DNA from 2 places in the Pseudomonas sp. HLG18 genome. Region 2 is predicted to be linked to the other one. Evidence: riboswitches for the same ligand, from Rfam matches in the RefSeq annotation. Region 2 holds a riboswitch; the other holds the start of a gene.

Region 1 (16,166 bases), 1.6 Mb from region 2:
GGTGCAGCGAAGCAAACCGTAGGCGATGCCCCCTGATGGACACCGTAGCGAGGGGACACTGAGCCTAGGCGAAGTGCCGTACGCCGGGGCAAAAGCCTTTTGGTGGACCTGCCCCATCACAACGGACGCCAAGAAGCTGGCTATTTAGCCGCCTGCCTTAAGACCCTGGCGTATTCGTTCGGAGAACGGTACCCCAAGGCAGAGTGCAGTCGGCTGCTGTTATAAAACCCATGGATGTAGTTAGCGATTGATAGTTGAGCCAGCCTCTTGCTGGGATAGACGCCATACGCCTCCTCCCTTTTCAGAGTAGCGAAAAAGCTCTCAGCCACTGCGTTATCCCAACAATTTCCCTTTCGACTCATGCTTTGCGTGAAGTCTTTCTTGGCCAAGGCCAGTCGGAATTTGCTACTCGCATACTGACGCCCTTGGTCGGAATGAAAAACCACACCACTAGAGCCGGAACAGGCGCTCCAGGCATTCAGGAAGGCATTCTCGACCAAATCGTCGGGCATCCGATCCGACAGGCTATAGCCCAATATTTGGCGCGTCTGGATGCTCAAAACCACTGCGAGATACAACCAACCTTCTTTGGTTGAGATATAGGTGATATCACTGACCCAAGTCGGTGTGGGGTTATCGATGGAAAACTGACGAGCGAGCAAATTTCTCGCAACAGGCAAGTAGTGGTGACTGTCGGTGGTACGGGGCTTGAAACCGCCTTTGGATCTACCGCGTATGCGTTCTTCGTGCATCAGCCGGCTCACTCGCTTGTGGCCCACTGTATGCGCTTTTCGCCGTAAGGCCTCGACCAGCCGTGGTCGGCCATATGTATTTCGGCTGGCCATATAAACCTTACGCAAATCAACGCGAATCTGCGCATCCCGATCTGGACGCTCCTCGCGATGCTGGTAGTCGTAAAAACCTGAAATCGAAACATCCATCACCCGACACAGCATGCGCACCGGGAAGTGAGCCCGTTCAGCAGCGACGAAGGCGTATCTCACCTGGACTCTCTGGCAAAGAATACCGCCGCCTTTTTTAGGATTTCGCGCTCCATCTTGAGTTCGGCCACCTCCGCTCGCAAACGCGCAAGCTCGCTGTCTTCTTTGGTGATGGCTTTGCGTTCTGGAGAACTCAACGGTAATCCCTTGCGCGCAGCATCAACCCAGTTATCGAGCGTTTTCACGGACATCTCGAGCTGACGTGCGGCTTCGGTTCTACCAACGCTTTCCGCGAGTGCGATAGCTTGAGCCTTGAACTCATCGGTGTAGTTACGGCGAGTGCTTGGGTACATGGCAACCTCCAAGATAGCGATTTAAGTATCGCTTCTTGGCGTCCGTTGTCACGGGACAGGTCCATGCTTACTTTTCGGCGTTTGGAAAAGTGAGTCGCTGTAAGAGCGAAACCATAAGAGGCCGTTACCGCAGCAACGGATATGCCCACAAAACCAAAAAGCACCAACCATTGACCCATCACGAACCCATGCGTAGCCTTGCGCTTTCGAGGTTCTTCGGCCCACGCCGAAGCTAAGAAGGGAACGCGGTCCAAGCCGCGGCTGCCCCCGCAACTGTGAACGGTGCTGTTCGCTGCCACGCCACTGCCAACTCAATCCAGAGCCAGCGGGAAGGCGCAGCGAACCCCGGGCCAAGGCCCGAACACCGTCAGCCAGGAGACCTGCCTCGTCACAGATTCTCACTTTCAACCGGGCGGGGTGATCCGGTGGCGAACTCTCCAGGCACGCACCCGCGTTGCCGGTCTCGTCCCGTATGCCCGCCACCTTGCCAAAGGGCATCCGATGAAAACACTGGCCAAACTCCCCGTCACCATCGTCACCGGCTTCCTCGGCTCGGGCAAAACCACCTTGCTGCGGCACATGCTCGACAACGCCCAGGGCCGCCGCATCGCGGTGATTGTCAACGAGTTTGGCGAGCTGGGCATCGACGGTGAAATCCTCAAGCAATGCACCATCGGCTGCACCGAAGAGGAAGCCACCGGCCGCGTCTACGAACTGGCCAACGGCTGCCTGTGCTGCACGGTTCAGGAAGAGTTCTTCCCGGTGATGCGTGAACTGGTGGCCCGTCGCGGCGACCTTGACCACATCCTCATCGAAACCTCGGGCCTGGCCCTGCCAAAACCGCTGGTGCAAGCCTTCCAGTGGCCGGAAATCCGCAGCGCCTGCACCGTTGACGCGGTGATCACCGTGGTCGACAGCCCGGCCGTGGCCGCCGGCACCTTCGCCGCGTTTCCGGATCAGGTCGACGCCCAGCGCAAACTCGATCCGAACCTGGACCACGAATCGCCACTGCACGAACTGTTCGCCGACCAACTGGCCAGCGCCGACCTGGTGATCCTCAACAAGGCCGATCAGACCAGTCCTGAAGACCTCGCTCGTGTGCGTCTGGAAGTCGCCGAAGAACTGCCGCCAGCGGTGAAAATCATCGAAGCCAGCAACGGTCGCCTGCCGCTGGACGTGCTGATCGGCCTCGGTGCCGGTTCCGAAGAACACATCGACAGCCGCCACAGCCATCACGATCACCACCACGGTGAAGGCGATGACGATCACGATGACCACGATCACGACGCCTTCGACTCGATCTCCATCGAACTGCCGCAAGCCGACGAAAGCCTGCTGCTCGATGCGCTGACGCAACTGGTGGTCCAGCACGGCATCCTGCGGGTCAAAGGCTTCGCGGCGATTCCGAACAAGCCGATGCGTCTGCTGATCCAAGGCGTGGGCACGCGTTTCGACAAGCACTTCGACCGTCAGTGGGGCGCCGATGAGGCGCGCGTGACGCGTCTGGTGTTGATCGGTCAGGAATTGGATGCCGCTCAACTCGAAGCGCAACTGCGCGCCGCGCTCAGCGTTTAAGCCATGCACCTGCTCAGGACCCAGCCCGGCGGTTTCGTGTCGGATGACAACATTGCCGACCTGGGACAAACCCCCGCCGAGTTGGTGATCCTGTGCAGCGGCGATTCCAGCCTGGCGCTGCTCGCCGAAGCGGCGCAGCAACTGCCCGAGGATTACCCGAGCGTGCGGCTGGCCAACCCGATGCAGGTGCAGAATCATGCATCGGTCGACCTCTATGTCGATGAGGTGCTGCGCCACGCCAAGGTCATTCTGATCTCGCTGCATGGCGGCATTGCTTATTGGCGCTATGGCGTCGAGCGACTGGTCGAGTTGTCCGAGCGTGGCGTGCAGGTGATTCTGGTGCCGGGCGATGACCGTCCCGACCCGGAGCTCAGTGACTTGAGCACCGTAGGCGCCGAGGATCGTGACCGGCTCTGGCAGTTCCTGCGTCAGGGCGGCATGGGCAATGCGCTGGATTTCTTTCGCTGTCTGGCCAATCGCTGGCTGGCGCGGGATTACGTGTGGGGCGAGCCGCAAACGCTGCCGCGCACGGCGATTTATCACCCGAACAAAAACACCGCTGCACTGAGTGACTGGCAAGCCGATTGGCGGCCTGGTCAACCGGTGGCGGCGGTGTTGTTTTATCGCTCGCATTTGCAAGCGGCGAACACGGCGTTTATCGACGTGTTCTGCCAACGGCTTCAGGCGGCCGGTCTCAATCCGCTGCCGATCGCCGTGGCCAGTTTGAAAGAGCCCGGCTGCCTGTCGGTGGTCGAGGACTGGCTGGATGAGGTCGAAGCCTCGGTGATTTTGAATACCACCGGTTTCGCCCAGTCCAGCCCGGAAGCGCCGCATCTGCGCCCGTTCCGTCGCAACATACCGGTGATTCAGGCGATCTGCGCCCAGGACAACGAGCCCGGCTGGCGCGACAGCGAGCAGGGCCTCGGTCCGCGGGATCTGGCGATGCACATCGCGTTGCCTGAGCTCGACGGTCGGATCATCAGCCGGCCGATCAGCTTCAAGGATCTGGCCTGGCGCAGCGAGCGCAGTCAGTCCGACGTGGTGTGTTATCGGGCCCAGCCCGAGCGCATGGATTTCGTGGCTGAACTGGCGCGGCGCTGGGTCGATCTGGCGCGGGTGCCGAACGCTGAAAAGCGCATCGCCCTGATCCTCGCCAACTACCCGACCCGGGACGGACGCATCGGCAATGGCGTCGGCCTCGACACGCCAGCCGCCGCGCTGAATATCCTGCGGGCGTTGCAGGCCGAAGGTTATCCGCTGCCGGCCGACCTGCCGGACAGCGGCACCGAACTGATCCGGCAACTGCTCGGCGGCGTCAGCAACGACCTCGATACCCTCGATCAGCGCCCGTGCCAGCAAAGCCTGGCGATGAATGATTACCTGGCGATGTTCAACGCACTGCCCGAAGTCAATCGAACAGCGGTGCTGGAGCGTTGGGGCTCGCCGCGACACGATCCGATGTGCCGTGACGGGCGGATGATGATTGCCGGTCTGCGTTTTGGCCTGGCTTTCGTCGGCATTCAACCGGCGCGGGGTTATCAGGTCGACCCGAGCGCGGTGTATCACGACCCTGATCTGGTGCCGCCGCACGCGTACCTCGCGTTCTATTTCTGGCTGCGCCAGACCTACGGCGCTCACGGCGTGATCCACGTCGGCAAGCACGGCAACCTCGAATGGCTGCCGGGCAAGGGCGTGGGTCTGTCGGAGAATTGCTGGCCGGACGCGCTGCTCGGGCCGCTGCCGAATATCTATCCGTTCATCGTCAACGACCCGGGCGAGGGCGCCCAGGCCAAGCGTCGCACTCAGGCGGTGATCATCGATCACCTGATGCCGCCGCTGACCCGTGCCGAAACCTACGGCCCGTTGCGCAATCTGGAACTGTTGGCGGACGAGTATTACGAAGCACAATTGCTCGATCCGCGCCGCGCCCGGGAATTGCAGCGCGACATTCTGCAACTGGTGCGTGACACGCAGATCGATCGCGAACTGCAACTGGATGCCGCCCTCGACAGCGATGCCGACGCGGCGATCTGGCTGCCGCGCCTGGACACCTATCTGTGTGACTTGAAGGAGTCGCAGATCCGCGATGGTCTGCACATCTTCGGTGAGTCGCCGACCGGGCGTTTGCGTATTGATACCTTGCTCGCGTTGCTGCGCATCCCGCGTGGCGATGGCAAAGGGGCGCAGTCGAGTCTGTTGCGGGCGTTGGCCAAAGCGTTTCAGTTGGGGTTCGATCCGCTGGATTGCGCACTGGCTGATCCCTGGGCCGGCCCGCGTCCAATGGAGTTGCTGTCGGTCAGCGACGAGTTCTGGCGCACGGCGGGGGATACCCGCGAGCGTCTGGAGCTGTTCGCGGCGCAATTGATTGAGCAGACACTCAACCAAAATCAAGCCTTGCACAATCCCTGTGGGAGCGGGCTTGCCCGCGAAGGCGTCGTGTCAGTCAATATCCCTTTCACTGACATACCGCTTTCGTCGGATCGCCGCCCGGGGACAAGCCCGCTCCCACAGGGACCGTGCTGGGTTGAAGTCGGTGCAATCCTCGACAACCTGCGCGAAGTGATTGCCCCACGCCTCGATGCCTGCGGCCCGGCCGAAATGCACGGCTTGCTCGACGCGTTGAGCGGCCGATTCGTCCCGGCCGGCCCCAGCGGCGCGCCAAGTCGCGGCCGCCTCGACGTGTTGCCGACCGGGCGCAATTTCTACTCGGTGGACGTGCGCAATCTGCCGACCACCACGGCCTGGCGAATCGGTTTCCAGTCGGCCACGCTGATTCTGGAGCGACACCTGCAGGATCACGGCGACCACCTGCGTCAGCTCGGTTTGTCGGTCTGGGGCACCGCGACCATGCGCACCGGCGGTGACGACATCGCACAGGCCATGGCGCTGATGGGCGTGCGCCCGGTGTGGGCCACGGGCAGTCAGCGGGTCGATGATTTCGAGATTTTGCCGCTGAGCCTGCTCGACCGGCCTCGGGTTGATGTCACGTTACGGGTCTCCGGATTTTTCCGCGATGCGTTCGCCAACCTGATTCGTTTGTTCGACGCTGCCGTACAAGCCGTGGCGGAACTGGACGAGCCGGACGACCTTAATCCGCTGGCCGCCAAAGTCCGCGCCGAACGCGAGGCGTTGCGCCAGTCGGGGCTGGATGAGGAGGCTGCCCGGCGTCAGGCAGGCTGGCGGATCTTCGGTGCCAAACCCGGCGCTTATGGCGCAGGTGTGCAGGGCGCTATCGATGGTCGCCTCTGGCAAACTCGCGAGGATCTGGCCGAGGTCTACCTGAACTGGGGCGCCTACGCTTACGGCGGTTCCGATGAAGGCACCGCCGCTCGCGAGCAATTTGTCCAGCGCCTCAGCCAGGTGCAGGCCGTGCTGCAAAACCAGGATAACCGCGAGCATGACCTGCTCGACTCCAACGACTATTACCAGTTCCAGGGCGGCATGCTCGCTGCCGTGGAAAGCCTGCGCGGCGAAGCGGCGGCCAGTTATCACGGCGACCACAGTCAGCCGGATCTGCCGAAGATCCGTACGCTGAAAGAAGAACTGAACCGTGTGATTCGCTCCCGAGCGGCGAATCCGAAATGGATCGACGGGGTCAAGCGTCACGGCTATAAAGGCGCGTTCGAATTGGCGGCGACGGTCGACAACCTGTTTGCCTTCGACGCCACCACGCAATTGATCGACGATCACCAGTACGCGTTGCTGGCCGATGCCTATCTGCTGGACCCGGCGACCCGCGAGTTCGTGCGCGAGCATAATCCCCACGCGCTGCGCGACATGACCGAGCGCATGCTCGAAGCGCAGCAGCGCGGGATGTGGCAGGAACCCGGTGCTTACAAGGAAGCGCTGGAAAACCTGCTGCTGGATATAGAAGAAGAGAGCTGAGACTGAACATGACCGACACCCCGCATTTCCCGCTCTCCGCCGTGGTCGGCGCCGAGGATCTGAAGCTGGCGTTGTACCTGACGGCCATCGACCCGAAAATCGGTGGCGTGCTGATCGAAGGCCCCCGCGGCATGGCCAAGTCGACTCTGGCCCGGGGCCTTGCGGATTTGCTGGCCAGCGGTCAGTTCGTCACCTTGCCGTTGGGGGCGACGGAAGAGCGGCTGGTTGGCACGCTGGATCTGGACGCGGCGTTGAGCGACGGTCGCGCGCAGTTTTCCCCGGGCGTACTGGCCAAGGCTGACGGCGGTGTGTTGTATGTCGATGAAGTGAACCTGCTGCCGGATCATCTGGTGGACTTGTTGCTCGATGTAGCCGCCAGCGGCACCAACCTGATCGAGCGCGACGGTATTTCCCATCGGCATTCGGCGAAGTTCGTGCTGATCGGCACGATGAACCCGGAAGAAGGCGAACTGCGCCCGCAATTACTCGATCGCTTTGGTCTGAACGTCGCCCTGAGCGGTCACACGGCGCCGGTCGAGCGCGGGCAGATCATTCGCCGTCGGCTGGATTTCGACAGCGACCCGCGGGCTTTCTGCGGGCAGTGGGAAACCGAGCAACACGCCCTGCGCGAGCGTTGTGAAAACGCCCGCAATGCGTTGGCAAACATTCCTCTTGACGATCAAGCGCTGGCACAGATTACCGAGCGCTGCTTTGCGGCAGGCGTTGACGGTTTGCGTGCCGATCTGGTCTGGCTGCGTGCCGCCCGGGCGCATGCGGCCTGGCGTGGGGCCGAAGCCATCGGCGAGCAGGACATCGATGCCGTCGCTGAATTTGCCTTGCGTCATCGTCGCCGGGAACAGTCTTCGTCCAGTGCACAACCACCGGCTCAATCGCCATCCGGCACTCAGCTCGAGCCGAGTGAAGGGCAGGGGCAATGGGGTGAAATGCCGGCGCCGGCCCTCACCACCGGTGCGCGCCGCGAAGTGCCGACCTGGCCGCCACACCTACAAAAAAAGCCTTAGGCATTCGCCCCCGATCCGACGCGGGGGCGAATGCCAGACCTCGCGCCGGGCGCCTCGATAACGGCCGACAGGGCAAACGTCATGCCGCTCGCAGCGGTTCGGTGAACTGGCCGGGAACATTGCTCAATGGCCGCCCGAAAGTGCGCGCGGATCTGTTGTTTCAACTGCGCACCCGCAGCCCCCATGAATTGTGGTTGGTGATCGTCGATGCCTCGGCCTCGACCCGACGTCATCAAGCATTGAGCGATGCCAAAGGCGTGCTCGCGCAATTGTTCGATGATGCTTACCGGCAACGGGCGCGACTCGCCTTGCTGACTGCCAGTGGCGCGGCGCCGAAATGGCAGGTGCAGGGTTTGAAAGCTTCCAGCGGACTGCGTGTGTGGCTCGATGACTTGGGAGCGGGAGGCGGCACGCCATTGCTGGCGGCGCTGAACGAGGCCGAGCACTGGCTGACGGTACGCCGCAAGCGGTTCCCGGCCGAACAACAGCGTCTACTGGTATTGACCGATGGGCGCTTGAAAGAATGGTCGGGGTTGCCGGTGCTGGCCTGTCCGGGCCTGTTGATCGATATCGAACGCGGGCCGATCAGGCTGGGCAGGGCGAAGCAGTTGGCGACTGCACTGGAAGCGGATTACCGGCATATCGACGACCTGCTGTCTGTCTGAGGTCTATGCTGCATCCAGCCCACATCACAAGGAGTGAATCATGCGCGTACTGGTTGCCAATCCTCAGGACGATTTTCGCGTAAAGGCTTACGCCGGCACCAACGGCGTGCTGCTGGCAATGGATCTTGCCGAACCCCGCCGCAAAGGCCTGCTGGGGTTTGCCATCGAGAAGCAGCAGGGCGACAGGCCGTGGCAGTTTCTGTTCAACAGCCTGACCTTTCCCGGCAAGGAACACACTTTCGCGCAGTTTCACGCCACGCCCAGTGACATCGCGCCGCTGCAGAAATTTCGCTGGGCCGATTACGCGGTCAATCCGGGCACAACCATGCATTACCGCGTACATCTGGCCTATGGCACGGCCGATGCGCCGGTGCTTGGGGAGTCGCTGGAACTGAGCATTACCTCGGATGACGGACACCCGACCAACCAGAGCGTGATCTTCAACCGCGCCGTGGCTGCCAGTCAGGCGTTCCAGCGCAAGTTTCCCGATCTCGATGCACAGATCAGCGCCAACAAGAACATGCCGATCGAAGCCTGGCCCGACGCTGCGCGGCAATGGCTGGAAAACGGCCTGCTCGGACGTTTGCAGGGCTTTATCGAGCGAGCTGTCGACGGGCAATGGGCACTGGACATCGCGATTTACGAGTATCAACTGCAAGCCATCATCGACACGGTGAACGCCGCCTTCGATCGCGGCGTACAGGTGCGGGTGCTGTATCACGCCCGGCCCGATGACGAAGACACCACGATGAACGAGGCCAGCCTTGCCAAGCTGCCGGAAGCCAACAAGCGGGGCCGGGTCACCCACGACATTTTCCATGACAAGTTCATCGTCCTCAGTCGCATCGCTGGCGGTGAGCGGCAGCCCCGGGCCGTGCTGTGCGGCAGCACCAACTTCACCGCCAACGGTGTTTATCGTCAGGCCAACGTGGTGCATGTGCTGGACGACACCGTCGTCGCGGCCAGTTATCTGCAGACGTTCGAGCAGGTCTGGGCGACGCCGGCGGATGTCGGTGCCACCCGGGACTGGATCACCCAGCACAACCCGATGAACCCGGCGCAACCGCTGTTTGCCGGGTTCTCGCCGCGCAGTGGTGGTGCCGATCTGCGCGAGTTCGTCGACATCATTAACGCGGCCAGGAAGGACGTGCTGTTCGTCACGGCATTCGCCTTGCCCGACGCGATTCTCAACGCATTGCTCGGTCAGCCTCACGACGACATCCTGCGTTACGGCCTGCAAAACACGGTCAGCCGCATCACCGGGTTTCACGCTGACCGAACCGCTGAGTTCGCCGCCACCGCGCTGCTCAACACCGGGCTGGAAGGCTGGCTGAAAGAGAACATGAAAGGCCAGAAGGGCAACCTGCTGGTGCACACCAAGGCGATCGTCACCGACTTCACCAGCGACAGCCCGACCATCATCAGCGGCAGCCACAACCTCAGCACCTCTGCCAGCAACGGTAATGACGAGAACTACCTGATCATTCGCGGCGACACCGAACTGGCGGACCGTTACGGCCTTGAGCTGCTGCGCTTCTACGAGCATTACCGCTTCCGCTATTTCGCTAAAAAACTGGCGTTGAAGCAGGTGCAGCCGCTGGCGGCGAATGACAGCTGGACCAACGACTATTACGTCGAAGGGGATTTGCGTCAGCTGTCTCGCCTGCGGTTTGCCGGACGCTAGGGTTTATACATCCATTGCCTGACGGTACTGCCGGGTGCGGCGACTGAGATACAACCGGTCGCGAATCAGCGCCCAGAGTGCCGACACTTCGGGATGCGGCTGGCGACCCCGGCTCAGGCGGGCCATCTGGAAACGTACCACGGCCATGTTCGCCAGTGCGGCCAGCGGTTTGCGTTTCCAGCGGATCGGCGGCAGTTGTGGTTCGCTGTGGCGGCCTTCGCGCCAGTGTTTGACCAGACTCGGTTCGATGGCCAGCGCAGTGGCGATGCCGGCCATGGCGATACCGCTGTCGAGCACTTGTTCGACGATGGGCAGGCGCCGGATACCGCCGGTGACCATCACTGGCATGCGGGCCACTCTGGCCAGTTCACTGGCCATTTCCAGAAAGAACGCCTCACGGGCCAGGGTGCGTCCGTCGCGGGCTTCGCCTTGCATCGCCGGCGCTTCGTAGCTGCCACCGGACAGCTCGAGCAGGTCGATTGGCTGTTCGTTGAGCCATTCGATCACCTGACGCGCGTCGTCCGTGTCGAAGCCGCCGCGCTGGAAATCCGCGGAGTTGAGCTTCACCGCCACGCAAAACTGTGGTGAAACGGCCTGACGCACAGCCTCGATCACCGACAGCAGCAGGCGCGCACGGTTTTCCAGCGAACCGCCCCAGCGGTCGGTGCGGCGGTTGGTCAGCGGCGAGAGAAACTGACTGAGCAAATAACCGTGGGCAGCGTGGATCTGGATACCGCTGAAACCGGATTTCTCGGCAAGCACGGCACTCCTGGCGAAACGTTGAATGACCTCTTCGATGTCGTCCTCGGTCATCGGTTTGGGCTCGGCGAACAGTTTTGAGAACGAACCCATTTCCAGCGCCACTGCCGATGGCGCCAGCGCTTGCTGGCCCATATTGGCGAAGGTCTGGCGGCCGGGATGGTTGAGCTGAACCCAGACTTGTGCGCCTCCACTGCGGGCGATTTCGGCCCATTGACGGAAACGGTCCAGATGCCGCTCGTCTTCGAGCACCACGCCACCAGGGCCGGTCATGGCGCGGCGGTCGATCATGACATTACCGGTCAGCAGCAAGCCGGCGCCGCCGTCGGCCCAGGCTTGATACAGGCGAAACAGTTCGCGGGAGGGAGCCTGGTCACGATCGGCGAGGTTTTCTTCCATGGCGGCTTTGGCGATACGGTTGCCGACGGTCTGACCGTTGGGCAGTTTCAAAATCTGGAAGGGCGACATTGCTTGACTCCTCATCAGTGATGGAGAAAGGCTAAGCTTAAAGTCAACTTTAATGTCAAGCAGGCAAATCGAGGCTGAAATGAAAATCGGTGAATTGGCGCAACGGAGCGGGCTGAGCGCTTCGAGCATTCGCTTCTACGAGGCCCAGGGCCTGATTCCGAAAGTGGAGCGGCTGGGCAATGGCTACCGGCGTTACCCGCCGCAAGTGCTGCAAACCCTGAACATTATCCGCAGTGCCCAGCAGGCCGGATTTTCCCTGGAAGAACTCAAGCAGTTGCTGCCAGCCGCCGGAACCGGCGAATTCAAGCACGAAGAATTGGTGGAAGGCCTGACGCGCAAGGTCGAGCAGATCGAAGTCATGCAGCAGCATCTGGCGCAGAGCAAGGCGCGGCTGCTGGAGGTGATCGAGAACATTCAATCCAAGCCCGAAGGCATGAGTTGCGGTGCCAATGCCGACCGGGTGTTGTCGACGCTTTACCCGTAAAAGTCCGGTGATGTCTGCGGCGTACAGATTTTGAAATGATTTCCAGCTGTAGGAAAAGTCATCTGAGCCTGTACGCTTCAAGGCCTTTTTTCATTCAGGATTTGCATGAATACCCTCTCGGAGCCTCCCAGTTCTACTCAAAGAACAACGTTCCCTTCGCGCCATGGCGCGGTCTTGACGCACTCGCAGCATCCAGTCTTCCGACTCCCGACTATCGTTGATGGCGCAGCCTTCGAGCTTTTGCGCCGCACTTTGCCGTGCCCGGCAGCCTGAAATCACTGAAGAGAGATAGAGACAGAATATGGAATGGTTAGCGGATCCCACGGCGTGGCTGGGCTTGTTGACACTGATCGTGCTGGAACTGGTGCTGGGTATCGACAACCTGGTGTTCATCGCGATCCTGGCGGACAAGCTGCCGCCGCATCAGCGCGATCGTGCGCGAATCATCGGCTTGAGCCTGGCACTGATCATGCGTCTTGGCCTGCTGGCGAGTATTTCCTGGCTGGTCACCCTCACGGCACCGTTGTTCGAAGTGTTCGGCAAGAGCTTCTCCGGCCGTGACCTGATCATGCTATTCGGTGGCGTGTTCCTGTTGTTCAAGGCGACCATGGAACTGCACGAACGGCTTGAGGGCCACGTCGGCGAGCGTTCGACCAACACCGCTTATGCGCTGTTCTGGCCGATCGTGGCGCAGATTGTCGTGCTCGATGCGGTGTTCTCCCTCGATGCGGTGATTACTGCCGTGGGCATGGTTGATGAACTGGCAGTGATGATGATTGCGGTGATCATTTCCATCGGCCTGATGATCGTTGCCAGCAAGCCGCTGACCCGCTTCGTCAACGCACACCCGACAGTGATCATGCTGTGCCTGGGCTTCCTGATGATGATCGGTTTCGCCCTGACTGCCGAAGGCCTGGGTTTCCACATCCCGAAAGGTTATCTGTACGCCGCGATTGGTTTCTCGATCCTGATCGAGGTGTTCAACCAGATCGCCCGTGCTCGCCGCAAGCGCTCGATGCAAGGCTTGCGCCCGATGCGTGAGCGTACGGCGCACGCGGTGATGCGTCTGTTGGGTGGCCGTAAACTGGCGGTGGAAGAGGTGGGCGAGGAGATTTCCGACTTGCTGGACGATGGTCAGGCGCCAAGCGCGGAGCTGTTCGACCGTCGCGAACGGGTGATGATCAGCGGCGTGCTGCAACTGGCCGAGCGGTCAATCCGCACACTGATGACCGTCCGTGCGGATGTCGATCACATTGATCTGGCGGACGACGCAGCGGCGATTCGTACGCGACTGATGCATTCGTCCTACTCTCGTCTGCCGTTGATTCGCAACGGTGCGGTGGATGAGCCGTTGGGCTTCGTTCACAAAAAGGAGCTGCTCAAGGAGTATCTGGCCGGCAACGAGCCGAACCTTGAACACCTGGTGCGCAAGACCGTCAATCTGCTGGACAGCTATTCGATCCTCAATGCGTTGGAGCAAATGCGTGCGGCGTCGACCCACATCGCGTTTGTGGTCAACGAATTCGGTGACTTCGTCGGCGTATTGACCATGACCGACATTCTCGAATCGATTGCCGGTGAACTGCCGGACGCCAGTGAAATCGCCGGCCCCGATGTGGTCGAGGAGCAGGGCGGGTTCATCGTCAACGGTGCGTTGAACCTGACCCGCATCCGCGAACACACCGGTTTTTGCGCCGAGCCGACCGAGGATTACCAGACCTTGGCCGGGCTGGTGATGAGCCTGCTGGATCGCCTGCCGATGAAAGGTGATCGACTGGAGCATGAAGGCTGGGGCATGACCGTGATGGCGGTCGAAGAGCGTCGCGTGACGCGGGTGTTGCTGGTGCGTGAGGCCTGACGGCACTTTCAGGAAAGGTTCCACCGTTTTGCGCGGTGGACGGTGCAGAGGGTGCGGAGGGTGTGACGCAGCCAGTTCAGGTCATGGGCCGATTTGCGCGGTACAGCGAAGTGTCGGGTTTTGCCGAGGAATTGGGTGAAATCTTGAAGGAGGGATTCTTCCGAACCGATGCCTTTCAGTTTTTTGACCAGAACACCCTCCTTGTAGAACAACACCGTCGGGGTGCCCGTGACATCCGGATGTCGACACGACTCTGCGGTATCGAGCATGAAGATATCCATCCAGGGCCGAAAGGGCTTGGCGATCTCGAGAAAAACCGGGCCGGAAGACACGCAGGCACCGCAGTGCTCGTTGAAGAAATACAGGACGACGAGGCGCCGGGCTTTCAAGACCTTCCGGTACGTCGGAGGCAATGCTGAATATCGAGTCGGTGTCGTCATCGGAACCTCCTTTATTCGATGTGCTGGACAGTACGACGTTAGGGGAGTCGCGACCGTTGCTGCAACTGTCAGAGTTGACAGGTGCAGCCCGCGCCCAATCGTGCATCGCGCACCAGGATGTGGCCCGGATACCCGCCATGTGTGGCGCAAAGTAGCGAAGTGATTAATCAATGTTCGTTGCAGCGTTTCGCAGGTTTTTTCCATCCCTTTGATTCAAAACACAATTCAATCCTTTGCAGATTCCCCTTGAATCCTGTGGCACACTTTCTGCTGTCTATTCCGTAGTAACAAACCAAGTTCCGGTATAGCGGAATAAACAACTTCCTGGAGTGCTTGCCATGCATCGCCGACCTTCCTTGTTCAAAGCGTGTGTTTTTGTTCTCGCGGCTTCGTCCGCTGTCATGGGTATGGCCCAGGCGGCCGACAGCAAGCTCGACAGCGTCCTGGCCCGTGGAAAACTGATTGTGGGCACCGGTAGCACCAATGCGCCGTGGCACTTCCAGGGCGCGGACGGCAAGTTGCAGGGCTTTGATATCGACATCGCCCGGATGGTGGCCAAAGGTCTGTTCAATGACCCGAGCAAGGTCGAGTTCGTGGTGCAGTCGTCCGATGCGCGGATTCCCAACCTGCTGACCGACAAGGTCGACATGAGCTGCCAGTTCATCACCGTCACCGCCAGCCGTGCGCAGCAAGTGGCGTTCACCCTGCCTTACTATCGCGAGGGCGTCGGTCTGCTGTTGCCGAACAACAGCAAGTACAAGGAAATCGAAGACCTGCAGGCCGCCGGCGACAGCGTGACCGTCGCGGTGCTGCAGAACGTGTACGCCGAAGAGCTGGTGCATCAGGCACTGCCCAAGGCCAAGGTCGATCAGTACGACAGCGTCGATCTGATGTATCAGGCAGTGAATTCCGGCCGCGCCGATGCTGCCGCCACTGACCAGTCATCGGTCAAATACCTGATGGTGCAGAACCCTGGCCGCTACCGCAGCCCGACCTACGCCTGGAGCCCGCAGACCTACGCGTGCGCCGTCAAACGCGGCGATCAGGACTGGCTGAACTTCGTCAACACCACCCTGCATGAAGCCATGACCGGCGTTGAATTCCCGACCTACGCCGCGTCGTTCAAGCAATGGTTCGGCGTGGATCTGCCATCGCCCGCCATCGGTTTTCCTGTCGAATTCAAATGATCCCGTGAGAGCGGGGCGCCCTGATGCGCCCCGCTCAAGGTACTGCCGACCATGAACTATCAGTTGAACTTTGCCGCCGTGTGGCGCGATTTCGACACCTTGCTGGCGGGGCTCGGTCTGGGCCTGGAACTGGCGCTGGTGTCGATCGCCATCGGCTGCGTGATCGGCCTGCTGATGGCGTTTGCCTTGCTGTCCAAGCATCGCGCCTTGCGGGTGCTGGCATCGGTGTATGTGACGGTGATCCGTAACACGCCGATTCTGGTGTTGATTCTGTTGATCTACTTTGCGTTGCCGAGCCTGGGGATCCGGCTGGACAAGATCCCGTCGTTCATCATCACCCTGTCGCTGTATGCCGGGGCCTACCTGACCGAAGTGTTCCGCGGTGGCCTGTTGAGCATTCCCAAGGGCCAGCGCGAAGCGGGGCTGGCCATTGGTCTGGGCGAGTGGCAGGTGAAGGCCTACGTCACCGTGCCGGTGATGTTGCGCAACGTGCTGCCGGCGCTGTCGAACAACTTCATTTCGCTGTTCAAGGACACCTCGCTGGCCGCTGCGATTGCGGTGCCCGAGCTGACCTATTACGCGCGCAAGATCAACGTCGAAAGCTACCGGGTGATCGAAACCTGGCTGGTGACCACGGCGTTGTATGTCGCGGCCTGTTACCTCATTGCCATGCTGCTGCGTTACCTGGAGCAGCGTCTGGCAATTCGCCGATAGGAGGCTGCGATGTACGAATCCCCCAGTTGGTTGCATGAGTTGTGGATTGCCCGCGAAGCCTTGTGGCAAGGCTTTCTGACCAGCGTGCAAGTGTCGGCGCTGGCCATTCTGTTCGGCACGGTCATCGGCGT
Region 2 (16,166 bases):
GCGTCTCACTCGCGAACAAGTCACCGGTGGTGTTGCATTCCTCGATGCCAAGACCGATATCAGCGACGCCAGCTCCAGCCCCAACGGCGGCAGCAACAAAGGCGACATGGTGCCCTTCACCTCAGTTCCTATGGGTTTCTACGTCAAGCCAATCGATGAGCATTGGGCATTCGGCCTGGGTGTGTACGTACCCTTCGGCCTGATTACCGACTATGAAAAAGGTTTCGCCGGCCGCTACTTCGGCAGCAAGTCCGAAGTACAGGTCATCACTTTCCAGCCAACCGTCAGCTACAAGTTCAACGATGTGGTATCGGTCGGTTTCGGTCCGACCATCAACCGTATCGACGGCACCCTGGAATCGAACCTGTCGATCACTCAGGCCCTGCCGGACGGCAAGGTCAAGATCAAGGGTGATGACACCGCGCTGGGCTACAACATCGGTGTGCTGGTACAAGCGACCGACACCACTCGACTGGGTCTGACCTACCATTCCAAGGTCGACTACAAGCTCGAAGGCAACACCAAGGTCAACTACGGCGCACTGGCCGCAGTCGGTCTGGGTGCCAGCCAGAAGTACGACGCTTCGCTGAAGATCACCACACCTGAATCCGTGGACTTCTCGGTTACCCAGGCGATCAACGATCGCTGGAACGTCTATGCCGGTACCACCTGGACCCGCTGGAGCCAGCTGGAAAAGATCACCGTCAAGAACTCCGGTGTCCAGCCGCTGCTGGCCGGCCAGTTTGGCGAAATCACCGAAGAGCAGAACTGGCATGACAGCTGGGCTTACGCCATCGGTACGTCCTACCAGTTGAACAAGGAATGGGTACTGCGTACCGGTCTGACCTTCGACCAGTCGCCGACCAACAACGTCGACCGTTCGCCGCGCATCCCTACCGGTGACCGGACCATCTTCAGCATCGGTGCCGGCTGGAGCCCGACTGACGACCTGACCATCGACGTCGCGTACTCGTACCTGAAGGAAGAGGCCGTCAAGGTCCACAACGAAAACAATCGTGGCCAGACCTACGATGCCAAGTATGAAAACTCGGCAAACGGCTTCGGTGTCGGCGCGACCTACCGCTTCTGATGCTGTACGGCGAGGCTAACCCCTCGCCCACTAAAAAGCCCCGCCCTCTCGACAGAGGCGGGGCTTTTTAGTGGGCGTCGATCAGGGTTTCAGGGGTTTTGAGGCGATGGCTTTCTCGATAGCCGCGAGAAACTCCGGATCATCCGGCTTGGTCAGGCTGGAAAAGTTGGCGATCACCTTGCCCTGGCGATCAACCACGTATTTGTAGAAATTCCACTTCGGTGCGCTGCTCTGTTTTGCCAGCACCTGGAACAAGTGAGTCGCATCGTCACCCCGCACCTTCTGCGGCTCGGTCATGGTGAACGTCACGCCGTAGTTGGCGTAGCAGACCTTGGCGGTCTCGGCGCTGTCCTTGGACTCCTGCTTGAAGTCATTGGAGGGCACGCCGAGCATTTCCAGCCCCTGGGACTTGTAGCGCTGATTGAGCGCTTCGAGCCCCTCGAACTGCGGGGCGAAACCACAGAAGCTGGCGGTGTTGATCACCACCAGCGGCTTGTCGGCGTAGCGCTGACACAGGTCGATGGATTCCTTGGCCCGCAACCTGGGCAACGAACCTTGCAACAGATCCGGACAATCCGCGGCCTGGGCCAGTCCGGTCAACGCCATCAGCAACACAGGAACAGCACACCAGCGCTTGAGCATGTCGGGCATCCTTGAGAGTCGTCAGAACCCGACGTTACTCGCCACCAAAGCCTACAGGCAAGCACCCATGCCCAACTGCATCAGTGCCAGGCCACCCTGGTGCCAGCCCCACCACACCAGCGTCAGCAAGGCGGCGCCCAGTGCAGTGATAGCGACTTGCGGCCAGATCCGCTTCATGCTGCGCTCGTACGGACCTGCAGACGCGCGACCGGGCGCTCGCGCACCGGCCAGTTCAGCGCGGCCGCCAACAGGCTCAAGAGAATCGCCACTTGCCAGATCAAGTCATAACTCCCGGTTCGGTCATACACCACCCCGCCCAGCCAGCCGCCCAGGAAAGAGCCGAGTTGATGGAACAGGAACACGATCCCCCCGAGCATGGACAGGTTTCGCACGCCAAACAGAGTCGCCACCGTGCCGTTGGTCAACGGCACCGTCGACAACCACAGGAAGCCCATGGCCATACCGAACAGATAAGCCGATGTGGTCGTCACCGGCAGCCACAGGAACAGCACGATCACCACCGCGCGCAGCAGGTACAGGCCGGTCAACAGTCGCGGCTTGGACATGCGCCCGCCGAGCCAGCCGGCGGTGTAGGTGCCGAAGATGTTGAACAGGCCGATCAACGCCAGCACCGTGGTGCCGACGGTGGCCGGCAGATGCTGGTCGACCAGATAGGCCGGCAGGTGCACGCCGATAAACACCACTTGAAAACCGCAGACGAAGAAACCGAACGCCAGCAGCCAGAACCCGGAATGCGAACAGGCTTCGCGCAGGGCTTCGGACAGGGTTTGCTCATGGCCGAGCACCGGCAGCGGTTTGTCCTTGAGCATGCTCACCAGCGGCACGATCAGCGCCACCAGCAGGCCCAGCACCAGCAACGCCGCCGACCAGCCGAGCCAGCCGATCAGCCCGAGGGTGCCCGGCAGCATGGCGAACTGACCAAAGGATCCGGCGGCGCTGGCAATGCCCATGCCCATGCTGCGTTTCTCCGGTGGCACGGCGCGGCCGACGACGCCGAGAATCACCGAGAACGAGGTCCCGGACAGCCCAATGCCGATCAGCAGGCCAGCGCTCAGGGACAAGCCCAAAGCGGTCTCCGAAAGCCCCATGAACACCAGGCCCAGGGCGTAGAGCACGCCGCCGATCAGTACCACTTTTGCCGCGCCGAAGCGGTCGGCCAGTGCGCCGGTGAAGGGTTGCGCCAGGCCCCAGATCAGGTTCTGCAAGGCGATGGCGAAGGCGAACACCTCACGGCCCCAACCGAACTGGGCACTCATCGGCGACAGGAACAGGCCGAAACCGTGCCGCACGCCCAATGACAACGCCAGAATCAGCGCACTCCCCAATAACACCCAACCGCACGTACGCCACATCGAACTCATTGTTATTCTCCAGTCGCGGGTATATACCCGCTTAGATTCGGAAAAAACCGGCCCTCAGGCCAGTTCATCCAATAGCCGCAGCAAGGTTTCACGCTTCTCGGCACCCAGTCGGTCGATCAACCGCTGCTGCGCCGCTTCCCAGGCCGGCAGGGCTGCTGCCAGGCGTTGCGCACCGGTTTCGGTGAGCCGGACAATGCGGTTGCGCATGTCTTCGCCCTCAGCCAGCGCCACCAGCCCTTCGCCTTCCAGTACCCGCAGATTGCGTCCGAGAGTGCTGCGATCCAGGCCCATCGCTTCGGCCAGCTCGGAGATGCTCGGCTGATCCAGCCGCTGCAGATTGCACAGCAGAGAATACTGGGCAACGTTGATCCCGAAGCCGTCGAGAGCGCCGTCGTAATGCCTGCTGACGCCACGAGCGGCGCGACGCAGGTTGATGCACAAACACTGAGAAGGAAGCATGATGCGTGTATATACCCGCGAGTCTGTCAAATCAAGTTACAGATCAAAACAAGGCCAGCCCGACCAGCACCGACATTTCCAATAATTCCAGCAGCGCACCGGCCGTATCGCCCGTGGTTCCGCCCAGGCGCCGCACCATCAAATGTCGCAGCCAGATGAACACGACGACCGCCAGCAGCAACGCCACGACAGCATTGAACCCGGCAATCACCACGCACACCGCCGCACTCACCGCCAGCACCTGCCAACCCGTCTTGCGCGGCAGATGATCGGCCAGCGCCTGACCCAACCCGCCGGCCCGCACATAAGTCGTGGTGAGGAACAGTCCGAGCAGCGCCGCTCGCCCGATCAGCGGCACGATGATCAATGCCATACCCTGCTGCTGTTCGATCAAGGCCAGCAACGCGGCAAACTTGAGCAACAACACCAGCACCAGCGTCACCACGGCAATCGGCCCGCTGCGCGGGTCCTTCATGATTGTCAGCGTACGCTCGCGATCACCGAAGCCGCCGAGCCACGCATCGGCGCTGTCCGCCAGGCCATCAAGGTGCAAAGCGCCGCTGAGCAGCACCCACACCGTCAGCAACAGCGCCGCATGCAACAGCAGTGGCGCGCCAGTCAACGCAATGTTCAGTGCCCAGAGAATCACCCCGAACAGCAAGCCCACCAGCGGATAAAACAGCAACGAGCGCCCGAGCTGTTCAGGCGCCGGCATGCCCGGCAGACGAATCGGCAGGCTGCTGAGAAATTGCAGGGCGATCCACAGGGGCAGCATGTCAGCACACTTCCCTGAGCGAACCGTCGGCCTCGACGATCAGCGAAAACAGCGCGCCGTGACCCACTTCGACATTCAGCAACTGCTCACGAGGCAAACCACGGGCCCGGGCCAGCAACAGACGCATCACGCCGCCATGGCTGATCAGCAACACCCGCTCCCCCGCGTGCGCCGCATGCAGTCGCATGACCGCCGCCAGCACCCGCGCAGAAAACTCGCTGACAGGCTCCCCCTGCGGCGGGGTAAACCCATACGGATCCGCCCAGAACAGCCCAAGCGCTTCGGCATCGGTTTCCATCAGCGCCGCCGCGCTCTGCCCTTCCCAGGCACCGAAATGCAGCTCTTGCAGATTCTTGTCCAGAGATACCGGCAGATCCCGCTGCGCGCTCAGCTCTTCAGCAAACCGCGCACAACGCTGCAACGGCGAACTGACCAGCCGATCCCACGGCCCCTGCCCGCTCACCGTCTCGCGCATCTGCGCCCAGCCTTTTTCAGTCAGCGCGTCGTCGAGGCTGCCGCGCAGGCCGCCGCCGAGTTCGGTTTCACCGTGGCGCAGCAGGTCCAGACGCAAGGTCATGCCGGACGATCCGCCACCGCGGCCTCGGCGAAGGTCGCCATCTGGCCGTGCAGATCACAGGCCAGACGCAACAACGGCACCGCCAGCGCAGCGCCGCTGCCCTCGCCCAGACGCAGGCCCAGTTCAAGAAGCGGCTCGGCACTCAGAGTTTCCAGCACATGACGATGGCCCGGCTCGGCGCCGCGATGACCGAACAGCAGCCACTCACGGCAAGCCGGATTCAGACGCACCGCCACCAGCGCAGCGACCGTGCAGATGAAGCCGTCCACCAGCACCGCCACACCTTCCTGAGCACAGGCCAGATACGCGCCGACCAAAGCCGCAATCTCGAAGCCGCCGAGATTGAACAGGGTCTGCAGCACATCCCCACGCTGCGCCGCGTGCAGCGCCAGCGCCCGCTCGATCACCAGCGCCTTGTGGCTGACGCCTTCGGCATTCAACCCGGTGCCGGGACCGGTCAGGTGTGCCACCGGACAATCGAGCAGCGCACAGGCCAGCGCACTGGCGGCCGTGGTGTTGCCGATGCCCATTTCGCCACCGATGAACAATTGCGCGCCCGCCGCCTTCGCGCGCAGCACACTGTCGCGGCCGCCCTGCAAGGCCAACTCGCCCTGAGCCGAAGTCATCGCCGCACCCTTGGCGAAATTCGCCGTGCCCTGGCCGATATTCAAGTGGCGCACGCCCGGCAGGTTCAGCGACGGGGTCACGGTGCCCAGATCCACCACTTCCAGTTGCGCACCGAGCTGCCGCGCCAGCACGCTGATCGCCGCGCCGCCGCTGACGAAATTCAGCAGCATCTGACCGGTGACTTCCTGCGGAAACGCGGAAACACCCTCGGCGACAACACCATGGTCGCCGGCAAAAATCGCGATCCAGACCTGATCGAGTTTCGGCTTGATCTGCCCCTGCAATCCGGCCAGTTGCACTGCTACAGATTCCAGTCGCCCGAGGGAGCCTGCGGGTTTGGTCAATTGCTGTTGACGGGCTGCCGCGCTTTCAACGGCGTCCGTATCCACCGGCTTGCACGGGTTCAGCCACCAGGCTTGAGTCATAACGCAGGTCCTTTAAGAGTCAGGGGCAGGCCGGCGACGGTCAGGACGACTCGCTGACAACGCTCGGCCAGAGCTTGATGCAGCCAACCGGCTTCATCGACGTAGCGGCGAGTCAATTCGCCCAGCGGCACGACACCCATTCCGGTCTCGTTGCTGACAAAAATGATTTCACCCGGCAGCGACGCCAGGCATTCAAGCAGGGCTTCGCGCTCGGCGGCGAGGCGTTCGGCGTCTTCGAGCATCAGCAGATTGGTCAGCCACAGCGTCAGGCAATCCACCAGCAGGCAACGCTCGGCACTGGCGTTCTCGCGCAGCACCCGGGCGAGCTTTAGCGGCTCCTCGATCAACGCCCATTCGGCGGGACGACGGGCACGGTGATGGGCGACGCGTTCATTCATCTCGCCATCCAGCGGCTGACTGGTGGCGATGTACGTCACGGCCAGCGCGCTGTCAGTGGCGAGCTTTTCGGCCAGGCGACTTTTGCCGGAGCGGGCGCCGCCGAGGATCAACTGGAGCATGGAGGCATCCTGAAAAAAATTCGTTGAGACAACTGACCTCTTCGCGGGCAAGCCCGCTCCCACAATGGATGTCGGCCGGACATGGCACTTGAGTACACCTCAACACCCTGTGGGAGCGGGCTTGCCCGCGAAGAGGCCATCACATCCGGCCTGGATACCACAGAGTTCACACAACAGCCCGGTATCCAGATGCTTCTCCACCAGATCCGCCAAACGCTCGATATCGCGTTCGCGCAGGCCGTGGTAATCCACCTCCTGCACATCGTTCAGACCGGCCCAGCGCAACAGCGCCGCACTGGCCGCCGGCGATTCGAACAGGCCATGCAGGTAGGTACCGAAAATCTGCCCGTCGAGACTTTGCGCGCCATCACAGCGGCCGTCATCCAGATGGACAGCAGCGTTTTCCAGCGCAGCCCCTGTCGTCACACCCGCATGAATTTCATAACCGCTGACCTCGGCATCTTCCAGCGCCAGACGCCCGCGCACATTGCGCAATTGCTTCTCGGCTTCGAGCTGCGTTTCAAACGCCAACAGCCCCAGACCGGTGCTGGAGCCCGGTGCGCCTTCCAGGCCGAGCGGATCATGCACTTGCTCGCCGAGCATTTGCAGACCGCCGCAGATCCCCAGCAGCTTGCCGCCATAGCGCAGATGACGGCGGATGGCGGTTTCCCAGCCATTGGCGCGCAAATACGCCAGGTCACTGCGCACGCTTTTCGATCCCGGCAGGATGATCAGATCGGCCGGCGGAATCGTTTGCCCCGGGCCGATGAATTGCAGGTCAACCTGCGGATGCAGTCGCAGGGGATCGAAATCGGTGTGATTGCTGATGCGCGGCAGCACCGGCACCACCACTTTCAAGACTTGCTCGGCCTTGTCGATCTGGCGCTGGTCGATGCCGTCCTCGGCTTCCAGATGCAGGTCCATCACGTACGGCAGCACGCCCACCACCGGTTTGCCGGTGCGCTGTTCCAGCCAGTCGAGGCCCGGTTGCAGCAAGGCGATATCGCCACGGAAGCGGTTGATGATGAAGCCCTTCACCCGTGCCTGTTCGCTCGGCGACAGCAGTTCCAGCGTGCCCACCAGATGGGCAAACACGCCGCCCCGATTGATGTCCGCGATCAACAGCACCGGGCAATCCACCGCTTCGGCGAAGCCCATGTTGGCGATGTCACCGGCGCGCAGATTGATCTCCGCCGGCGAGCCCGCGCCCTCGACCATCACCAGCGGATACGCAGCGCTCAAGCGCTCGTGAGAGGCCAGTACGGCCTGCATGGCGATGGCTTTGTAGTCGTGATAGGCGACGGCGTTCATGCTGGTGACCGCACGTCCATGAATGATGACCTGGGCACCGGTGTCGCTGTTGGGCTTGAGCAGCACTGGATTCATGTCGGTGTGTGGCTCGAGAAACGCCGCCTGCGCCTGCACCGCTTGCGCCCGGCCGATCTCGCCGCCGTCGGCGGTCACTGCGCTGTTGAGCGCCATGTTCTGCGGTTTGAACGGCACTACGGCAACGCCCTGACGGGTTGCCCAGCGGCACAGCGCCGTCACCAGCGTGCTTTTGCCGGCGTCGGAGGTGGTGCCTTGCACCATTAACGTAGTCATGCGGGTTTCTTGTCCATAGAGCGGTCCATGGCAAACGCTTGCAGGGCCTGCTCAAGACGCGCTTCATCGGCGACATTGGCGGGCAGACCGAAACGCAGGCTGCTGTTGTGCGTGAAGAGACGCAGGAGGATGCCGCGACGGGCCATGAATTCGTGCAGTGCGTGAGCATGCTCGGTGATCAGCCACTGAAACAGCGCACAGCCGCCCTGAGGCTTGAAGCCATAGCGTTCGAGCAGTGCAGCCAGCCGTTCGCTGGCTTCGTCACTGCGGATCCGCTGGCGGGTATGACCTTCGGTGTCTTGCAGGCAGGCCTGCCCCAATACCCGGGTCGGCCCGCTGACAGCCCAGGGTCCGACCTGCTCGGCCAGCAATCTGAGCAGCTTGCGCTCCGCCAGCACGAACCCGAGTCGAACACCGGCCAGACCGAAAAACTTGCCGAACGAACGCAGGACGATCAACCCCACCTGATGCGCATGCGGGGCAAGGCTTAACTGCGGCGTGTTGTCCATGAACGCTTCATCAACCACCAGCCAGCCGCCGCGCTGGGCCAGCCGTGCGTGCCAGTCGAGCAGGCGCGCCGGAGTCAGGCTCAGGCCGGTGGGATTGTTCGGGTTGACCACCACCAGCACGTCGAGGCCGTCGAGGAAGAAATCGACTTCCTGCTCCAACACTTCGCGGACGATGTAACCGCTGCGCCGCCAGGCTTCGCCATGCTCGGCATAACACGGCGACAGCACGCCAACCTTGCCGGCCCGGCGCAATCGCGGCAACAACTGGATGGCCATCTGCGAACCGGCCACCGGCAAAACCTGCGCGGCGCCGTAGTAGTCGCACGCGGCCTGCTCCAGACCGTCATCGGATTCCGGCAAGCGCGCCCAGGCCCGCAGCGGAATTTCCGGAACCGGAAACGGCCACGGCGCCAGACCGGTGGACAAGTCGAGCCAGTCTTCTTCCGCGATGCCGTATTCAAGCGCCGCCCTGCGCAGCCGGCCACCGTGCTCAAGCATAGAATTCAGCCCCCACGCAGAGAATCAGCAGCCATAACCATACCCCGCGCTGAACCAATTGCCAGCCGCGATCGATGGAATCGGCATCCGCCGGCGCACCCTCGCCCAGTTGCGCACGCTCGTGCAGCTCGCCGTGATAGATCGCCGGCCCGCCCAGCTCCACGCCCAGGGCACCTGCGCCGGCGGCCATCACCGGGCCGGCGTTCGGGCTGTCCCATTTCGGGCCTTGGGTGCGCCAGCATTTCAGCGCGAGTCGGGTTTTGCCGAGCAGCGCGTAGGTCAACGCCACAAGCCGTGCGGGAATGTAGTTGAGGACATCGTCGATTTTTGCCGCGGCCCAACCGAAACGCTCGAAGCGTTCGTTGCGATAACCCCACATCGCGTCGAGGGTGTTGCTCAGACGATAGAGCACCACGCCCGGAACACCGGCCACGACAAACCAGAAGATTGCAGCGAACACCGCATCGCTGCCGTTTTCCAGCACCGACTCGGTGGCGGCACGGGCGACAGCCGTGCTGTCCAGCTCACTGGTCTGACGGCTGACCAGGTAACCCACGCGCTTGCGCGCCTCTTCCAGGTCATCGCTGCGCAAAGCCTTGGCCACCGGCTCGACGTGCTCACCGAGACTGCGCATGCCGAGGGCGCAATACAGCGCGATGATCTCGACAACCCAGCCCACATAAGGCGCCCAGGACAATGCCGTGGCAATTAACGTCAATGGCAGCACCGCGATCACCCAAGCGGTGACACCATGGCTGCGCCACCCACGCCCGCCGGTGTTGAAACGTTGCTCGATGCGCCCGGCAAAATTGCCGAACGCCACCAGTGGATGCCAGCGCTTCGGTTCACCCAGCAGCGCATCCAGCGCGACCGCGGCGACACTCAACAACGCCACACTCATTGACTCACTCCCCAGAAATTTTCATACAGCAGCTCATTGAGCGGACGCGCCTGCGCCCACCCTTCGAGTACCAGCATCGGCGCCGGATAGAATTCCTTGACCGGCCCCAGGCAAAGCACTGCCAGCGGCTTGGCCCCGGCTGGCAGTTTCAGCAGATCGGCCAGCGCCTGCGGTTCGAACAGCGACACCCAGCCCATGCCCAGGCCTTCGGCACGCGCCGCCAGCCACAGGTTCTGGATCGCGCAGGACAATGAGGCCATGTCCATTTCCGGCAGCGTGCGACGACCGAAAATGTGTCGTTCACGATCGTCCATCAAGGCTGCGACCAGCACTTCTGCGCAGTCATTGATGCCTTCGACCTTGAGCTTCATGAACTCGTCGCTGCGCTCGCCCAGGGCTTGAGCGGTGCGCACGCGTTCTTCTTCAACCAGGTTCTGGATCTGGCCACGCAAAGCGCGGTCGCTGATGCGGATAAAGCGCCACGGCTGCATCAGGCCGACGCTCGGCGCCTGATGCGCGGCCTCCAGCAAACGACGCAACAATTCAGGCTCGACCGTGCCGCCGCTGAAGTGGCGCATGTCGCGGCGTTCGGCGATGGCGCGGTAGACCGCTTCGCGCTCGGTTTCAGTGAATGCGTTGTCGGTCATGGCACCAACAGTGCGGCAATCGCCGACGGATTCGATGGAAAGTAAAAATGCACGTACGAGGCGGTCATCCGCCCTTGCCGATACACCGCTTCGGCACCGCGCCCGCCGTTGGGGCTGTGGCCACGGGCGATTGGCGTCAGCTCGGTGGTGGTCAGGGAGTGGTGATAGGTGTGGCCGCGCAACAGGCCTTCCGGCAGGTCGACCTCTTGCAAGGCCAGAGCGGCGAGGCGCTTTTGCATCACGGCATCGCCACTCAACAGGCCGACCAAGTCAGCGCGGGTGCCTTCGACATCGGTCAGCGAGCCGAGCAGGTACAGCATGCCGCCACATTCGGCGAGCAGCGGTTTGCCAGCGGCGTGATGCGCGCGGATCGCGTTGAGCATGTCGGCGTTCTGCGACAAGGCAACGTGGTGCAATTCCGGGTAGCCGCCGGGCAGGTACAAGCTGTCGGCGTCGGGCAATTGCGCATCGCGGATCGGCGAGAAGAAACTCAACTCGGCGCCCATCGCCCGCAACAGATCGAGACTGGCACCGTAGGTGAACGCGAAGGCTTCGTCGCGGGCAACGGCAATTCGCACGCCTTCGAGCAACTTTTCAGTCTCAACGATTTCTGGCGCGGCGAATTCCACGGCCGGCGGCAGCGCTACCTCGCAGGTGCCGGCCAGCGCTTCGGCGGCGGCGTCGAGACGCACGTCGAGGTCATTGAGTTCGCTGGCCTGCACCAGACCGAGATGACGGCTTGGCAGTTCGATCCCGGTTTCACGGGACAGCGCGCCGTACCAGCGCAGGCCTTCGGTAAGGCTGCCTTCGAGCAATTGCGCATGGCGCACGGTGCCAACGCGGTTGGCCAGTACCCCGGCGAACGGCAGGTCCGGCTGATAACGCGCCAGGCCCAGGGCCAGTGCGCCGAACGTTTGGGCCATCGCGGTACCATCGATCACGCCGAGCACCGGCACGCCGAAATGCCGCGCCAGATCGGCGCTCGACGGCGTACCGTCAAACAAACCCATCACGCCTTCGATCAGGATCAGATCCGCTTCATCGGCGGCTTCCCACAACAGACGTCGACTTTCCTGCTCGCCGACCATCCACATGTCCAATTGATAGACCGGCGCACCGCTGGCGCGCTCGAGGATCATCGGATCGAGAAAGTCCGGACCGCACTTGAACACGCGAACCTTGCGCCCCTGATTGCGATGCAAACGGGCCAGCGCGGCGGTGACGGTGGTCTTGCCCTGACCGGAGGCCGGCGCGGCGATCAGTACCGCCGGGCAGTGACGTGGTTGATTCAAAGTTCGACGCCTTTCTGCGCTTTGATGCCGGCCTGGAAGGCGTGCTTGATCATGCCCATTTCGGTGACGGTGTCGCCCATCTCGATCATTTCCGGCTTGGCGGCGCGACCGGTGACGATCACGTGCTGCATCGGCGGGCGGGCCTGCAGATCGCTGAGCACCTGATCCAGATCGAGGTAACCGTGCTTGAGGGCGATGTTCAGTTCATCGAGCACCACCAGACCGATCGACGGATCACGCAGCAGCTCGCGGGACACTTCCCATGCAGCTTCGGCGGCGGCGATGTCACGCTGGCGGTCCTGGGTTTCCCAGGTGAATCCCTCACCCATCACATGGAAGCGCACCTGCTCCGGGAAGCGGCGAAAGAACAGTTCCTCACCGGTGCTGTTGCGGCCCTTGATGAACTGCACCACGCCGCACTGCATGCCGTGACCCATGGCGCGGGCGAGCATGCCGAACGCCGAGCTGCTTTTGCCTTTGCCATTACCGGTCAGCACCAGCACCAGGCCGCATTCGTCTGGCGAATTGGCGATGCGCTCGTCGATCACGGCTTTTTTACGCTGCATGCGCGCCAGGTGACGCTCGTCGCGTTCGGGGGAATCAGTCATGGGGAAGCTCTCCGTTGAGGCTGGATAACGGCGGGCAGGCACAAGAACAGACGGCAACAAGCCTGGCATCGCCCACCGTGATGCCGCTGGATGGATCAGGCCGGTCTCCGGGCTCATGAGCGGCTGGTGCCTGGCTGCGCGCCTTCCCGCTTTGCAGCAGTGGCATCGAACGCAGCTTTTACTCATTTACCGTTGCGGGGGCAGCGCCGGGATCGTGAGGGTTCATCACTTGAAGACCCGCCTCACCGGCTTCCCTGTTTCACTCTGTCGACATGCGCCACAGAGCACCTGAAACAAGCCGCGAAGGTTAGAGGGTTGGGGGTGGAGCGTCAATTGAAGAGGGGCTTGTGCGGCGAATAACTGCCGCCGATCAATTAACTGACGCCAATCTTGTGCCACACTGCCAGCAGTGATATCAAAGAGCCATGCTTTTTGACTGCAGAGAGCACATCACAATAACAAGGGAGAGCACCATGCAAGGCATGATCATCAGCAATCCGCGGCTGGAATTCCTGCGCCCGGTGCTGGAACGCTGGTTTGACTGTATCGACCGCTACAACACCGTGCGTGGCGACAACGACACGCCCTACTGGCACGACGAAAAAGCCAACCTCGGCCTGCTGTCCGCCGCCGCATGGATGGCCGAACTGGTCACCCTGCGTGACACCGCCACGCGCAAACAGAATGAGGAAGGCGAACGCAATGCCCGTGCCGACCTGTTCCTGGCCGGCGCCGAAGATCGCGCTTACATTCAGGCGACCCAACGCTGGCCGCGCGTCAACAACCTGAATCTGACTCAGGCCCTGGCCGATATCACCAGCGATGCCAAGCGCATCAGCTACGCCAGCGATCTCAAACTCGGCTGCCTGTTCGTCGCCCCACAGAAAGCCCAGCACAGCGCCAGCCCGGAAGAACTGCAGGACATGGTCGACGACCTGCAAAAGGAACACACCTGCGCCGTCGCCTGGTACTTCCCCTACGCCTACCGCAAATTGCGCAGCGAGGCCGGCAACTACCATCCCGGCATTGCCGTGCTGTTCAAGGAGGCGCGCGGCTGAGCGGTTGAACCATCGGGCTCGCGCACTTCTCTATGATTAGGAATGCATTCATAGGGAAGATCAGTAATGCGCAAGCCCCAGCTCGTTTTCGTCATCGCACTCGCCGGAGGGCTCACCGCCTGTGGTGAATCCTCCAGCCTGCAAGTCTCGGACGGCACCGGCCCATCCCCCAAACTGCCCGAACCGAATAAAACCCTGATTCCGACGGTGAACATCGCCCCGGCGATCGGCTGGCCGGCCGGTGCGAAACCAACCGCAGCCGCCGGCACCCAAGTGGCCGCATTCGCCGAAAACCTCGATCACCCGCGCTGGCTCTACGTATTGCCCAACGGTGATGTACTGGTGGCGGAAACCAATGCCCCGCCGAAACCGGACGACAGCAAGGGCATACGCGGCTGGGTGATGAAGAAAGTCATGGGCCGTGCGGGCGCAGGGGTTCCCAGCCCGAACCGCATTACCCTGCTGCGCGATGCCGACCACGACGGCGTGGCGGAAACGCGCACGGTGTTTCTGCAGAACCTGAACTCGCCGTTCGGCATGACACTGGTCGGCAATGACCTGTACGTCGCTGATACCGACCGTTTGTTACGCTTCCACTACGAACCCGGGGCAACGGAAATCAAGAGCCAGCCAATCAAGGTCGTGGACCTGCCGGGCGGCCCGCTCAACCATCACTGGACCAAGAACGTCATTGCCAGCAAGGACGGCAGCAAGCTCTACGTCACCGTCGGCTCGAACAGCAACGTCGGCGAAAACGGCCTGGATCAGGAAGAGGGCCGCGCGGCGATCTGGGAAGTGGACCGCGCCACCGGCAATCACCGGATCTTCGCTTCAGGCATTCGCAACCCCAACGGCCTCGCCTGGGAACCGAAAAGCGGCGCGCTGTGGACAGCGGTAAACGAGCGGGACGAGATCGGCAGCGATCTGGTGCCGGACTACATCACCTCGGTAAAGGACGGTGGTTTCTATGGCTGGCCGTTCAGCTATTACGGCCAGCACGTCGATGTCCGCGTCGAGCCACAAAACCTGGACCTGGTGGCCAAGGCCATCGCCCCGGATTACGCCGTCGGTCCGCATACCGCCTCACTGGGCCTGACCTTTGCCGAGGGCAACACGCTGCCGGCCCAATTCAAGGAAGGCGCGTTCATCGGTCAGCACGGCTCGTGGAACCGAAAGCCCCACAGTGGCTACAAGGTGATCTTCGTACCGTTTAGCGCCGGCAAGCCGAATGGAACACCTGTAGACGTACTGACAGGCTTCCTCGACAAGGATGAAAACGCCCTGGGACGCCCTGTTGGCGTGGTGATTGATCAACAAGGCGACTTACTGGTGGCAGACGACGTCGGGAACAAGGTCTGGCGAGTGTCGGCAGCCAAATAGCCCGACCCTGAAACAAAAAAACCTGTGAGAGCCGATGTGCTCCCACAGGTTTTTTTATTGCTTCGAATGACTAAGGGTTATGCGCCAGATGCTCCGGCTGCAGAACGCGCTTGGCACTCAGATAGGCCTTCTGCCAATAGGCCTTCGACAGGCTGTCCAGCTTCACGGTACCGCCGGTGGCTGGCGCATGAACGAAGCGCCCCTCCCCGACGTAAATCCCCGCATGACTGACCTGGGAGCCGCCATTGGTGGCGAAGAAGATCAGGTCGCCGGTCTGCAGCCCTTCCTTGCCGACATTCGGCGCCTGCATGACGATCATCTCGCGGGTAGAGCGCGGCAGGCTGATGCCGGCAGCATCGCGGTAGACGAAGCCAATCAGGCCGCTGCAATCAAAACCGGAATCCGGCGTGTTGCCGCCCCAGCGATAAGGCGTCCCAACCAGCCCGAGCGCACGGAACAGTACGTCTTCGGCAGCGGGAGAAAAAGCCTGGGAGGATCCGAACACAACCGGCGCGCGAACCACGGGGGCTGGCGGCGGAGTGCGACTGGCGCAAGCGCTGAGCAGCGCTGCGAAGAACATCAGGGCAAGGCGGGCCGTCATCGTCATAAGCAGAACATCCTGATCTGGCTGCGGCTTTTACTGCCGATTCGACAGAAAACAAAACCGCCTGCGGGGGAACGCAGGCGGTTTGCCATCAATATAGATCAGGATTCTAGCGGCTACGCGGCAAACTTCAAGTAAGACTTTAACTTCACCTTGTAAAGTTTAAGTCTATTGCCCCTGAAGGACCGCTTGTCGCCACGAGCGTGGCGACATAGGCGTGATTACTTGCGAGCGGTAACCACGGTTGGAGCGTTCGCCAAAGCACGTTTGGCTTCGATGAAGGACTTGCTCCAGTAGCTGTCACCCAGACTGTCGATACGGACACCGCCACTACGACGACTGCTGGAGTGGATGAACTGATTGTCGCCCAGATAGATCCCGGCGTGGCTTACACGACCGCGACGACCATTGGTGGCGAAGAACAGCAGATCGCCCGGCTCGAGGTTGCCGCGCGAAACCAGCGGGGCATCCACGTTGATCATTTCGCGAGTGGAGCGTGGCAGGTTCATGCCGGCTTCTTCGCGGAAGAGGTAGCCGATGAAACCGCTGCAATCGAACCCGGCTTCAGAGGT

What was found. A riboswitch is a leader RNA that binds a small molecule or an ion and turns the genes downstream of it on or off. The one in region 2 is predicted to bind cobalamin.
Region 1: another riboswitch for cobalamin. It lies ahead of cobW (cobalamin biosynthesis protein CobW); the one in region 2 lies ahead of cobO (cob(I)yrinic acid a,c-diamide adenosyltransferase).

What each region holds. Positions count from the first base shown of each region.
Region 1 is NZ_CP195831.1:2,304,646-2,320,811, reverse strand. It holds gene ACSPX5_RS10600 (IS3 family transposase) at 141-1,004, opposite strand; gene ACSPX5_RS10595 (transposase) at 1,001-1,294, opposite strand; cobalamin riboswitch at 1,487-1,696, shown strand; gene cobW (cobalamin biosynthesis protein CobW) at 1,796-2,869, shown strand; gene cobN (cobaltochelatase subunit CobN) at 2,873-6,754, shown strand; gene ACSPX5_RS10580 (ATP-binding protein) at 6,763-7,776, shown strand; gene ACSPX5_RS10575 (vWA domain-containing protein) at 7,746-8,441, shown strand; gene ACSPX5_RS10570 (phospholipase D-like domain-containing protein) at 8,482-10,125, shown strand; gene ACSPX5_RS10565 (NADH:flavin oxidoreductase/NADH oxidase family protein) at 10,129-11,352, opposite strand; gene ACSPX5_RS10560 (MerR family transcriptional regulator) at 11,432-11,836, shown strand; gene ACSPX5_RS10555 (TerC family protein) at 12,138-13,694, shown strand; gene ACSPX5_RS10550 (thioredoxin family protein) at 13,703-14,134, opposite strand; gene ACSPX5_RS10545 (transporter substrate-binding domain-containing protein) at 14,473-15,321, shown strand; gene ACSPX5_RS10540 (amino acid ABC transporter permease) at 15,373-16,035, shown strand; gene ACSPX5_RS10535 (amino acid ABC transporter permease) at 16,045-16,166, shown strand, end outside.
Region 2 is NZ_CP195831.1:698,232-714,397, reverse strand. It holds gene ACSPX5_RS03400 (OmpP1/FadL family transporter) at 1-1,090, shown strand, start outside; gene ACSPX5_RS03395 (glutathione peroxidase) at 1,172-1,732, opposite strand; gene ACSPX5_RS03390 (hypothetical protein) at 1,784-1,909, opposite strand; gene ACSPX5_RS03385 (MFS transporter) at 1,906-3,114, opposite strand; gene ACSPX5_RS03380 (MarR family winged helix-turn-helix transcriptional regulator) at 3,169-3,573, opposite strand; gene ACSPX5_RS03375 (adenosylcobinamide-GDP ribazoletransferase) at 3,617-4,348, opposite strand; gene cobC (alpha-ribazole phosphatase family protein) at 4,350-4,925, opposite strand; gene cobT (nicotinate-nucleotide--dimethylbenzimidazole phosphoribosyltransferase) at 4,922-5,977, opposite strand; gene cobU (bifunctional adenosylcobinamide kinase/adenosylcobinamide-phosphate guanylyltransferase) at 5,974-6,495, opposite strand; gene ACSPX5_RS03355 (cobyric acid synthase) at 6,595-8,097, opposite strand; gene cobD (threonine-phosphate decarboxylase CobD) at 8,094-9,104, opposite strand; gene cbiB (adenosylcobinamide-phosphate synthase CbiB) at 9,097-10,005, opposite strand; gene bluB (5,6-dimethylbenzimidazole synthase) at 10,002-10,652, opposite strand; gene ACSPX5_RS03335 (cobyrinate a,c-diamide synthase) at 10,649-11,944, opposite strand; gene cobO (cob(I)yrinic acid a,c-diamide adenosyltransferase) at 11,941-12,552, opposite strand; cobalamin riboswitch at 12,634-12,859, opposite strand; gene ACSPX5_RS03325 (hypothetical protein) at 13,026-13,610, shown strand; gene ACSPX5_RS03320 (PQQ-dependent sugar dehydrogenase) at 13,677-14,990, shown strand; gene ACSPX5_RS03315 (C40 family peptidase) at 15,061-15,597, opposite strand; gene ACSPX5_RS03310 (C40 family peptidase) at 15,816-16,166, opposite strand, start outside.